3 regions of the Nesterenkonia sp. CL21 genome follow, and region 2 is predicted to be linked to each of the others. Evidence: riboswitches for the same ligand, from Rfam matches in the RefSeq annotation. Region 2 holds a riboswitch; each other region holds the start of a gene.
What was found. A riboswitch is a leader RNA that binds a small molecule or an ion and turns the genes downstream of it on or off. The one in region 2 is predicted to bind thiamine pyrophosphate.

Region 1 (3,179 bases), on a different contig from region 2:
GGGTGACCAATACGCTGCTGGCGGTGGACGGCGAGGGCGTGCTGGCCACCTACGACAAGATCCATCTCTATGACGCCTTCGGCTTCCAGGAGTCCAAGACCGTGGCCCCCGGTGAGGAGCCGGCGCGGTTCACTCTCGACGGTGAGCTCCTCGGCCTGGCGACCTGTTACGACATCCGATTCCCGAGCCTGTTCACCGCCCACGCCCGGGCCGGAGCGCTGGCCACCATCCTGCCGGCGTCCTGGGGTGCCGGACCCGGGAAGGTGGACCAGTGGCGGCTGCTGGCCCGCGCCCGGGCGCTGGACTCCACCCAGTACGTGATCGCGTGCGGTCAGGGCCTGCCCGCAGCGGCCGGGGTCGAGGCGGTGGAGGGGGCGCCCACCGGGGTGGGGCGCTCCATGATCGTCTCGCCCACCGGGGAGGTGCTCGCCGAGGCCGGCGAGGCCCCGGAGCTGCTGGTCGCCGACCTCGACGCCGACGTCGTGGCCGCCGCCCGGGAGAAGCTGCCGGTGCTGGCCAACGCCCGGGAGATCCCGCAGGGCTGAGGGTTCCTGCCCTGTGCTCCTGCCCTGAGCCGGCTCGCGGCATCCCTGTCCCCCCTCCAGGGGTGAGGGCGTCAGCTGGCGCGCCCCGCTTCACGAAGGCGATGCGTCCCTGAAAGGGGGGGGACAGTGCGAGGGGTCAGGGCCGTGGAGGAGCCGAAGTCCTGCCCCTGCTCTGGAGCAGAAGGCGTGCCCAGGCCACGAACGTCACCAACGGGAAGGACAGGCTGGTCACCAGCCAGGGCACCATCCAGGCGCCCTGAAGTCGCGTCATCTCCAGTGCGGGCCCAGCCAGGAGCCCGACGACGGCGGCCAGCCCGGCGAGCGCGATCGTGACCTTCAAGGAGACGACGACGGCGCGGGCCAGCCCGGCCGCCGCCGCGGAGGCGACACCGGCCGTCCCCGCGGCGCGGCCAGGGGCGGCCCGGCGCAGCGCCGGGAACAGCAGCAGCGTCAGGACCATGCCCGCGACCGCCGCGACGACCGTCGGCGCGGTGATGAGCACCGGCACCCAGCCGATCGCTCCCGCGAAGCCCGCCCCGGTGGCGTCGAGGTCCGTCAGGACGCTCGCGAGCACCCACAAAGCTCCGATCGCACTGACGAGGGCGGCGGGGTAGGCGGCGCTCCGCCAGGCGAGCTGGAGAGCGGTGTGTGGCGTGGGCATGGCAAAACTCCAGGTCAGATCTCTCTCACCGTACCTCAGGCGGGTCAGCCGCACACCGACTGGCTGTGACGCCCGCCATGTGATGAGATGAAGGCTGTGACACGGGGTGCCGCGCACTGCGGCTGAGATGACACCCGTCGAACCTGATCCAGTTAGCACTGGCGAAGGGATTGTCCGGCATGTGCGGCGCTGATCCGCACGGCGCCAGACCCGGTGACCTCCATCGGTGTCCAGTGCGCATCGCCCGCGGGCCGCCTTCGCCTCGAGACGAGAGGCAACCATGAGCACCGACACGGCACTCAACGACGCCGCACCCACCAGCACCGCGTCCACCACCGAATCCGCCGCCGGCCCCCACGACGGCGCCCTGCCCCTGAGCGAGCAGGTCGTCGTCGTCACCGGCGGCGCCCGCGGCCTGGGCGCGGCCCTGACCGCCGCGTTCCTGCGCGAAGGCGCCCGCGTGGTGGTCAACTACCACTCCTCGCAGTCCGCCGCCGACGAGATCGCCGCCGCCCACCCCGAGCAGGCGCTCGCGGTGCAGGCCGACGTCCGCGACGCGGAGCAGGTCCGCAGCTTGATCAGCACCGCGCGCGAGCACTTCGGACGACCGGTGACCACGGTGGTGAACAACGCTCTGGTGGACTTCGCCTTCACCGGCGATGCCCGCTCCAAGGCCCACGAGATCACCGCCGAGGAGTTCGAGGCGCAGTTCGCCGGTTCGGTGACCGGCCCGCTGAACCTCATCCAGGCGGCCCTGCCCGGGATGCGCGAGGTCGGCCAGGGCAGGGTCATCACCATCGGCACCAACCTCTTCCAGCACCCGGTGGTGCCGTACCACGACTACACCGCGGCCAAGGCTGCGCTGCTCTCGCTGACCCGCACCTTCGCCGACGACCTCGGCCCCGACGGCATCACCGTCAACATGGTCTCCGGTGGGCTGCTGCGCACCACCGACGCCTCCGCCGCCACCCCGGAGGAGGTCTTCGACGCCATCGCCGCGGGCACCCCGCTGCGCAAGGTCACCATCCCGGAGCAGCTGGCTGACGCCGCCCTGTTCTTCGCCTCCCCGTGGTCGCGCGGGGTGACGGGGCAGAATCTGATCGTCGACGGCGGGCTGGTGAAGGGCTGAGCATGGGAGCGGTCGCACCGGAGGTCAAGCTGAACCTGTTCCTCTTCGGCGTCGGGCACCACAAGGCCGCCTGGCGCGCACCGGACTCTGCGGTGGAGCGGCTCGGCGACGTCGAGCACTACATCGAGCTGGCACGCCTCGCCGAGCGCGGAAAGCTCGACGCCGTGTTCTTCGCCGACGGCCACTCGCTGGGCATCGGCGCCGTCGAGGACGGGCCCACCTGGTTCCTGGAGCCGCTGACGCTGCTGTCGGCGATGAGTCAGCACACCGAGCGGATCGGGCTGGTCAGCACCGTGTCTTCGACCTTCTGGACCCCGTTCCACGCCGCCCGGCTGCTGGCCAGCCTGGACCACATCAGCGGCGGGCGCATCGGCTGGAACGTGGTGACCTCCATGTTCGACGCCGAGGCGCAGAACCACTCCTATCCGTCCATGCCCGCTCATGCCGAACGCTACGGACGGGCTGAGGAGTTCATCGACGCCGTCACTCGGCTCTGGGACTCCTGGCCGCAGGAGTCCCTGCTCCACGATCGAGACGGGCGATACGCCGACGGCGGCCTGATCACTCCCATCGATCATCAGGGAGAGCACTTTCAGGTGGCCGGGCCGCTCAACGTCCCGCGGCCGCCGCAGGGCCGGCCGGTGCTCTTCCAGGCCGGGGCTTCGGACCAGGGTCGAGACCTGGCCTCCCGCCATGCGGAGGCGATCTACGCGGTCGCCTATGACGCCGAGGCCGCGCGTGAGTACAGCACTGACATCCGACGCCGGCTCGCCGCCGCAGGCCGCGACCCCCAGGGCACGGCGATCATGCCCGGACTGGTCACCTATGTGGGCTCCACCATGGC
Region 2 (3,179 bases):
CTCAGGGAATCGGCCCGCTCAGCACCAGGGCGAGGGGCCCGACGTGAGGCGGTGTGCCCCTCCGCAGGGGACCGCCGGTCGCCTCAGGCGGCGCCTGCCTGACGCCGTTCCCGCTCCGCCAGACCCCAGGCGGCCACGCCGCCGGCTGCGGCCATGACCAGGCGAGGAGCGGGGACGTGAGCCTTTCGCAGAGCCGACTCGAGGGCCGTGTCGGACCACAGGCTGATCCGCATGACACCGTAGGTGGCGGCCCCACAGAGGAGGCCGAGGCCCAGACGAGCCGGCAGGGGCGCGGCGCCTTCGCCCGAACCCTCGTCACCCCCGTCTTCAATGGGGTCACCAGCGGGTTCATCAGCGGAGTCACCGGTCTCCTGATCCAGGTCCACACCGGCGGCGCGGGCGGCCTGCTGGACCCGCTCGGGGGCGAATCCGGCGGCGGCGACGAGCAGGGTCGGGGCCCAGACGAGCGTGCCACGCAGCCAGCGTGGATAGCGACGGACGGGCACGAGTCCGCTCACTCCGGTGAGCACTCCTTGGCCCGCCGGACTGCGGCAGATCTCCAGCAGCGGGGATGAGGTCCTGGACGAGGTCCTGGTCGGCGCGTGGGTCGTCATGGCTTCGACGCTACGCGGCCGGCATCGGCGCCGTCATCATCCTCAGGACGGACCCTGAAGGCAGCAGCCGTGAAGACAGAAGTGGCCCCACGTGCACCTGCCAGAGCCCACCTACCCTTGCTACCTTCCGGTCCTGGGGGAGTTCAGCAGGATGACACCACACGTGGGGCCGGGGACCATCGTAGCCCGGAGATCGCCGCCGGCGCCAACCGGGCGCGGCCCTCTGCCGGGCCCTCAGGACATGGATCCGGACTCGATGTGCATTCTGCCCGGATTGTCCGCTAGCATGGAGCCTGCCCTCGCGACGCCAGGTGTTCGCACCTGCGGATCGAGCGGTGAAGGAGGATTCGCCTAGCGGCCTATGGCGCACGCTTGGAACGCGTGTTGGGTTCACACCCTCAGGGGTTCAAATCCCCTATCCTCCGCCCTGATGAGAAGGCCCCCGGTCACAGACCGGGGGCCTTCCTTCGTCTTCCGAGCGACCCCTTCGGGGCACATCGCCCCAGGCCACCTCGTCACACGCCGACGCCGGCGTCGTGAGGTGCGTTACGCTCATCGAGTCCACACGGGTGCCCCTGCAGGGGCTGAGATCAGGCGATGCACGCCTGGACCGTCGAACCTGACCGGGTCATGCCGGCGTAGGAAGTGAGGGCTCATCATGAGCGATTTCTCTGTGCGCACCGCCCCTTCGGCGAACACCACCGCCTCCCCCACGGAGGAGGCTCACCCCGCCCACGAGCGGGCCAGCATCACCGACGGCTCCGGCCTTGAGGTCCCCGTCACCCGGATCCACCTGCACGACTCGCCGGACGGCTCCGCCAATGAGCCGTTCGAGGCCTACCGGACGGCGGGCCCCGGCGGCGACCCGCTGGACGGGCTGCCGCCGTTCCGCGAACCGTGGATCCTCTCCCGGCAGGACTCCGCGGAGTACACCGGCCGGGGGCGTCACCTCGACGACGACGGCCGCTCGGCGGTGCGTCGCGGGGCGGCCAGCGACGAGTGGCGCGGCAGACGTCCCGTGCCGCGCCGCGCCCTTCCGGGGAGGAAGGTCACCCAGATGCACTACGCGCGGCGGGGCGTCATCACCGAGGAGATGCGCTACGCGGCCCTGCGGGAAGGCTGTGACGCGGAGAAGGTGCGCGCCGAGGTGGCGGCCGGGCGGGCCATCATTCCGAACAACATCAACCACCCGGAGTCCGAGCCGATGGTCATCGGACGGGAGTTTCTGGTGAAGATCAACGCCAACATCGGCAATTCGGCGGTCACCAGCTCCATCGCCGAGGAGGTGGACAAGCTGCGGTGGTCCACCCGGTGGGGTGCGGACACCGTCATGGACCTCTCCACCGGAGATGACATCCACACCACCCGAGAATGGATCCTGCGCAACGCCCCGGTGCCCATCGGCACGGTCCCGATCTACCAGGCCTTGGAGAAGGTCGACGGCGACGCCTCGGCCCTCACGTGGGAGGTCTTCCGGGACACCGTGATCGAGCAGTGCGAACAGGGGGTGGACTACATGACCGTCCACGCCGGAGTGCTGCTGCGCCATGTGCCGCTGACCGCCGAGCGCGTCACCGGCATCGTCTCCCGCGGCGGGTCCATCATGGCCGGCTGGTGCCTGGCCCACCACCAGGAGAACTTCCTCTACACGCACTACGACGAGCTGTGCGAGATCTTCGCCGCCTACGACGTCGCGTTCTCCCTGGGCGACGGGCTGCGTCCCGGCTCCATCGCGGACGCCAACGACGAGGCCCAGTTCGCGGAGCTCGACACGCTGGCGGAGCTGACCCGCCGGGCCTGGGAGCACGACGTGCAGGTCATGGTGGAGGGCCCGGGCCACATCCCCCTGCACCTGGTGCGAGAGAACGTGGAGCGTCAGCAGGAGCTCTGCCACGGAGCACCGTTCTATACGCTGGGGCCGCTGGTCACCGACATCGCCCCGGGCTATGACCACATCACCAGCGCGATCGGGGCCACCGAGATCGCCCGCTACGGCACCGCCATGCTGTGCTACGTCACCCCGAAGGAGCATCTGGGGCTGCCGAACCGCGAGGACGTCCGGGCCGGGGTGATCACCTACAAGATCGCCGCCCACGCCGCGGACCTGGCCAAAGGACATCCGGCCGCCCGGGCGCGGGACGACGCGCTGTCCAAGGCCCGCTTCGAGTTCCGGTGGAAGGACCAGTTCGCCCTGGCATTGGACCCGGAGACCGCCCAGGCGTTCCACGACGAGACCCTGCCGGCCGAGCCTGCGAAGACCGCCCACTTCTGCTCCATGTGCGGACCGAAGTTCTGCTCCATGCGGATCTCCCAGGACATCCGCGACGAGTTCGGCTCAGCGGAGGACCAGCGCAGGATCGTGGAGCAGGGCATGGCCGCCAAGAGCCGGGAGTTCGCCGCCGCCGGGGGCAGCGTCTACCTGCAGCCGGAGATCCCGGTGGGGCCGCCCGGAGCAGCCGCGGAGTCCTGAGCCGCGCCCCGCTCGACGAGGGCGGGAACCGCCTCAGCCGTCCGTGACCACGGCCAGGCTGAACCCGTCCCAGCTCTTGGCCCCGACCGTCTGCA
Region 3 (3,179 bases), on a different contig from region 2:
ACCAACCTCATGCTCATCACGTTGCAGACGCTGTCGGTGTTCGGCCTGATCTTCATCATGACCGGTGGAGGACCAGCCCAACAGAGCCAGACCCTGCCGCTGTACATGTACGAGCAGGCCTTCTCCTACGGCCAGCTCGGCTACGGGACCGCGGTGGCCCTCCTGCTCCTGATGATCGGGGCGATCGCTTCGATCCTGTATCTGCGGCTGCTTCCCGAGGAGGACAAACGATGACCACCACCGCGCGGCATGACGTGCCGGTCTCCCGGGCTGGGCGAGGTCGGCGAGCACGGACCGCCGAGGCCGTGTCCACGGTGGTCATGATCTTCCTGGGCGCCGTCTTCCTCATCCCGCTGCTCTGGGTGGTGCTGGCGGCCTTCAACACCGATGCCTCGCTGGCGGTGGCCTGGCCGGAGACCTGGAGCCTGGGCAACTTCTCGGCCATCTGGAACGCCGAGACCACCTTCCGACCGATCGCGAACTCGCTCATCCTCTGCGGCGGGGCGACGCTCGTGACGATGACGGCGGCGGTGCTGTGCGCCTACCCGATCTCTCGGTACCGGTTCCGGGGAAAGCGGCCCCTGCTGCTGACGATCATCTTCTCCACCGGGCTACCCATCACCGCGATCATGATTCCCGTCTACTCGCTCTTCGTGCAGATCAACCTCATCGACTCGATGGCCGGGGCGATCCTGTTCCTGGGCGCCTCGTCGCTGCCCTATGCCATCTTTCTGACCAAGGGCTTCATGGACTCAGTGCCGCTCGAGATCGAAGAAAGCGCGTGGACGGAAGGGGCCGGCGTCTATCGGACCCTGTGGGCTGTGGTGATGCCCCTGATGCGTTCAGGGCTCGGAGTGGCCACGCTGTTCACCTTCGTGATGATGTGGGGAAACTTCTTCGTCCCGTTCATGCTGCTGCTCAGTCCGGACAACCTGCCGGCAGCGGTCACCCTCTACACCTTCTCCTCCCAGTACGGCCAGGTCGCCTATGGGCAGCTGGCCGCGTTCTCGCTGTTCTACTCCCTGCCGGTCATCGTGCTGTATCTGTTCGTGGGGAGGAGCCTCGGCACCGGATTCATCGCTGCGGGCGGCGTGAAGGGCTGACCCCCTAGAATGGAACCGGAATTCCGTGGGAGCCCGGGCAGGCCGGGCTGAGAGGGCGAAGCCGCCGACCACTCGGACTCGATGCGGGTCATGCCGCCGTGAGGAGGAGATGTGGGCGTCACCGTCGTGGGAGCAGGAGTCGTCGGTCTGCTCTCGGCGTGGGAGCTGCGCCGGCAGGGGCACCGGGTCACGGTGATCGCGCCGGACATCGCCCAGGGCGCCAGCTACGCGGCCGCCGGCATGCTCGCCCCCATCAGCGAGGTGCAGTACGGCCAGGACCGGCTCTACCCCCTCATGACCGCCTCTCGGGCGGAGTATCCAGCTTTCCTGGCCACGCTGGCCGCCGCCGTCGACGCCCCCACCGGGTGGCGGGAGAACGGCACGATCCTGCTGGCCGCCGATCGGTCCGACCGCGACGCTGTCGCCCGGCTGGTGGCCGTCCAGCAGGCCCACGGCATGGAGGTGGAGCCGCTGACCTCCTCGGCGCTGCGGCGTCGCGAGCCGGGCCTCGCGCCCGGGATCTCCAAGGGGTGGGACGTCCCCAGCGACCACCAGGTGGACCCCCGGCTGCTCGCGGACTGTGCGGTGCAGGCCCTGCAGGCGCCGCTGGACGGCGCGCGGTTCCCCGACGCCGGCCCGCCCGCCGATCTCATCCAAGCCCGCGTCACCGCCGTCCACGCCGACGGGCCGGGGCGCACCGGGGTCCGGCTCACCCTCGACGACGGCACCGAGCGCTCCGAGTGCTCCGAACTCACCGACGACAAGATCCTCCTGGTGCCGGGACTCGGCTACGCGGACATCGCCGGACTGCCCGAGCAGACGCCCCTGGATCTGCGGCCCGTCCACGGGGACGTGCTGCGCCTGAAGGTCCGCCCCGGGCAGCTATTGCCCGGGGAGCAGCACATCGTGAGCGCCACGGTCCGGGCCACGGTGGCCGGCCGCAGCGTCTACCTGGTGCCGCGGGCCGACGGCGGGCTCGTCGTCGGGGCCTCCTCCCGGGAAGACAGCCTGCCCGGCACCCACGCCGGCTCCGTGCAGGAGCTGCTCGACGACGCCGTCGCGGTGCTGCCGGGCGTCAAGGAGACGGAGCTGGTGGAGATCACCACCCGGGCCCGGCCGGGCACCCCGGATGACATCCCGTACCTGGGCCGCTGCGAGCAGGCGCCCGACGTCGTCGTCTCCACCGGCTATTCTCGACACGGCATCCTGCTGGCGCCGCTGGCCGCCCGGCTCGCGGCGGCCCTGCTGAGCGACGACGGCGAAGCGGCCCTGAGCGAGGAGGACCGCCGGATGCTGGCCCATATGAGCCCCACCCGCTCGCTGACCGCACCACAGATGACCCCCACAGGATTGTGAGAGACATGCTCACCGTGACCATCAACGAGGAAGACGTGAAGTTCGACGACGGCGCCACCGTCGTCGACGCCGTCGCCCACACCACCGGGCGTCAGCTGAACCCGGACGGCACCCCCGCCGACGGCGGCCGGCTGGGCGTGGCGGTGGCCATCAACGCCGCCGTGGTCCCGCGCAGCGCCTGGGCGTCCACCACGCTGAGCCACGGCGAGGAGCTCGAGATCGTCACCGCAGTGCAGGGCGGGTGAACGCATGACCGCACAGACCGCACAGACTGCGCCGACCACCCCGCCGCCCCTGCAGGTGGGCGACTACACCCTGGCCAACCGGCTCATCATGGGCACCGGCGGCATCACCGACCTGGAGGCCCTGGAGCGCGCGCTCATCGCCTCCGGCACCACGCTGACCACGGTGGCGATGCGCCGCTACAGCCCAGAGACCAAGACCAGCGTGTTCGCCATGCTGGAGCGCCTCGGCATCGACGTGCTGCCCAACACGGCCGGCTGCTACACCGTGAAGGACGCCGTGCTCACCGCCGAGCTGGCCCGTGAGGCCCTGGAGACGAACCTCATCAAGATCGAGGTCATCGCCGACGAGCACACTCTCCTGCCCGATGTCATCGAGACCTTGGAGGCCACCGAGCAGCTCGCCGACCGGGGCTTCATTCCCATGGTCTACACCACCGACGACCCGGCGGCCGCGGTGCGCCTGGAGCAGGCCGGG

Region 1: it holds a riboswitch for thiamine pyrophosphate, as region 2 does, so the genes downstream of both, Q7C18_RS09580 (3-oxoacyl-ACP reductase) here and thiC (phosphomethylpyrimidine synthase ThiC) in region 2, are expected to answer to the same signal.
Region 3: it holds a riboswitch for thiamine pyrophosphate, as region 2 does, so the genes downstream of both, thiO (glycine oxidase ThiO) here and thiC (phosphomethylpyrimidine synthase ThiC) in region 2, are expected to answer to the same signal.

Annotation. Positions count from the first base shown of each region.
Region 1 covers NZ_JAUTWR010000005.1:99,938-103,116, forward strand. Annotated here, with positions in the region: gene Q7C18_RS09570 (carbon-nitrogen hydrolase family protein) at 1-545, shown strand, start outside; gene Q7C18_RS09575 (hypothetical protein) at 682-1,206, opposite strand; TPP riboswitch at 1,299-1,394, shown strand; gene Q7C18_RS09580 (3-oxoacyl-ACP reductase) at 1,487-2,335, shown strand; gene Q7C18_RS09585 (LLM class flavin-dependent oxidoreductase) at 2,338-3,179, shown strand, end outside.
Region 2 covers NZ_JAUTWR010000006.1:71,575-74,753, forward strand. Annotated here, with positions in the region: gene Q7C18_RS10460 (hypothetical protein) at 84-614, opposite strand; RNA gene ffs (signal recognition particle sRNA small type) at 692-788, opposite strand; tRNA gene Q7C18_RS10470 (tRNA-Ser) at 955-1,039, shown strand; TPP riboswitch at 1,170-1,276, shown strand; gene thiC (phosphomethylpyrimidine synthase ThiC) at 1,273-3,084, shown strand; gene Q7C18_RS10480 (O-methyltransferase) at 3,118-3,179, opposite strand, start outside.
Region 3 covers NZ_JAUTWR010000007.1:176,186-179,364, reverse strand. Annotated here, with positions in the region: gene Q7C18_RS11815 (sugar ABC transporter permease) at 1-234, shown strand, start outside; gene Q7C18_RS11810 (carbohydrate ABC transporter permease) at 231-1,103, shown strand; TPP riboswitch at 1,119-1,225, shown strand; gene thiO (glycine oxidase ThiO) at 1,215-2,459, shown strand; gene thiS (sulfur carrier protein ThiS) at 2,465-2,704, shown strand; gene Q7C18_RS11795 (thiazole synthase) at 2,709-3,179, shown strand, end outside.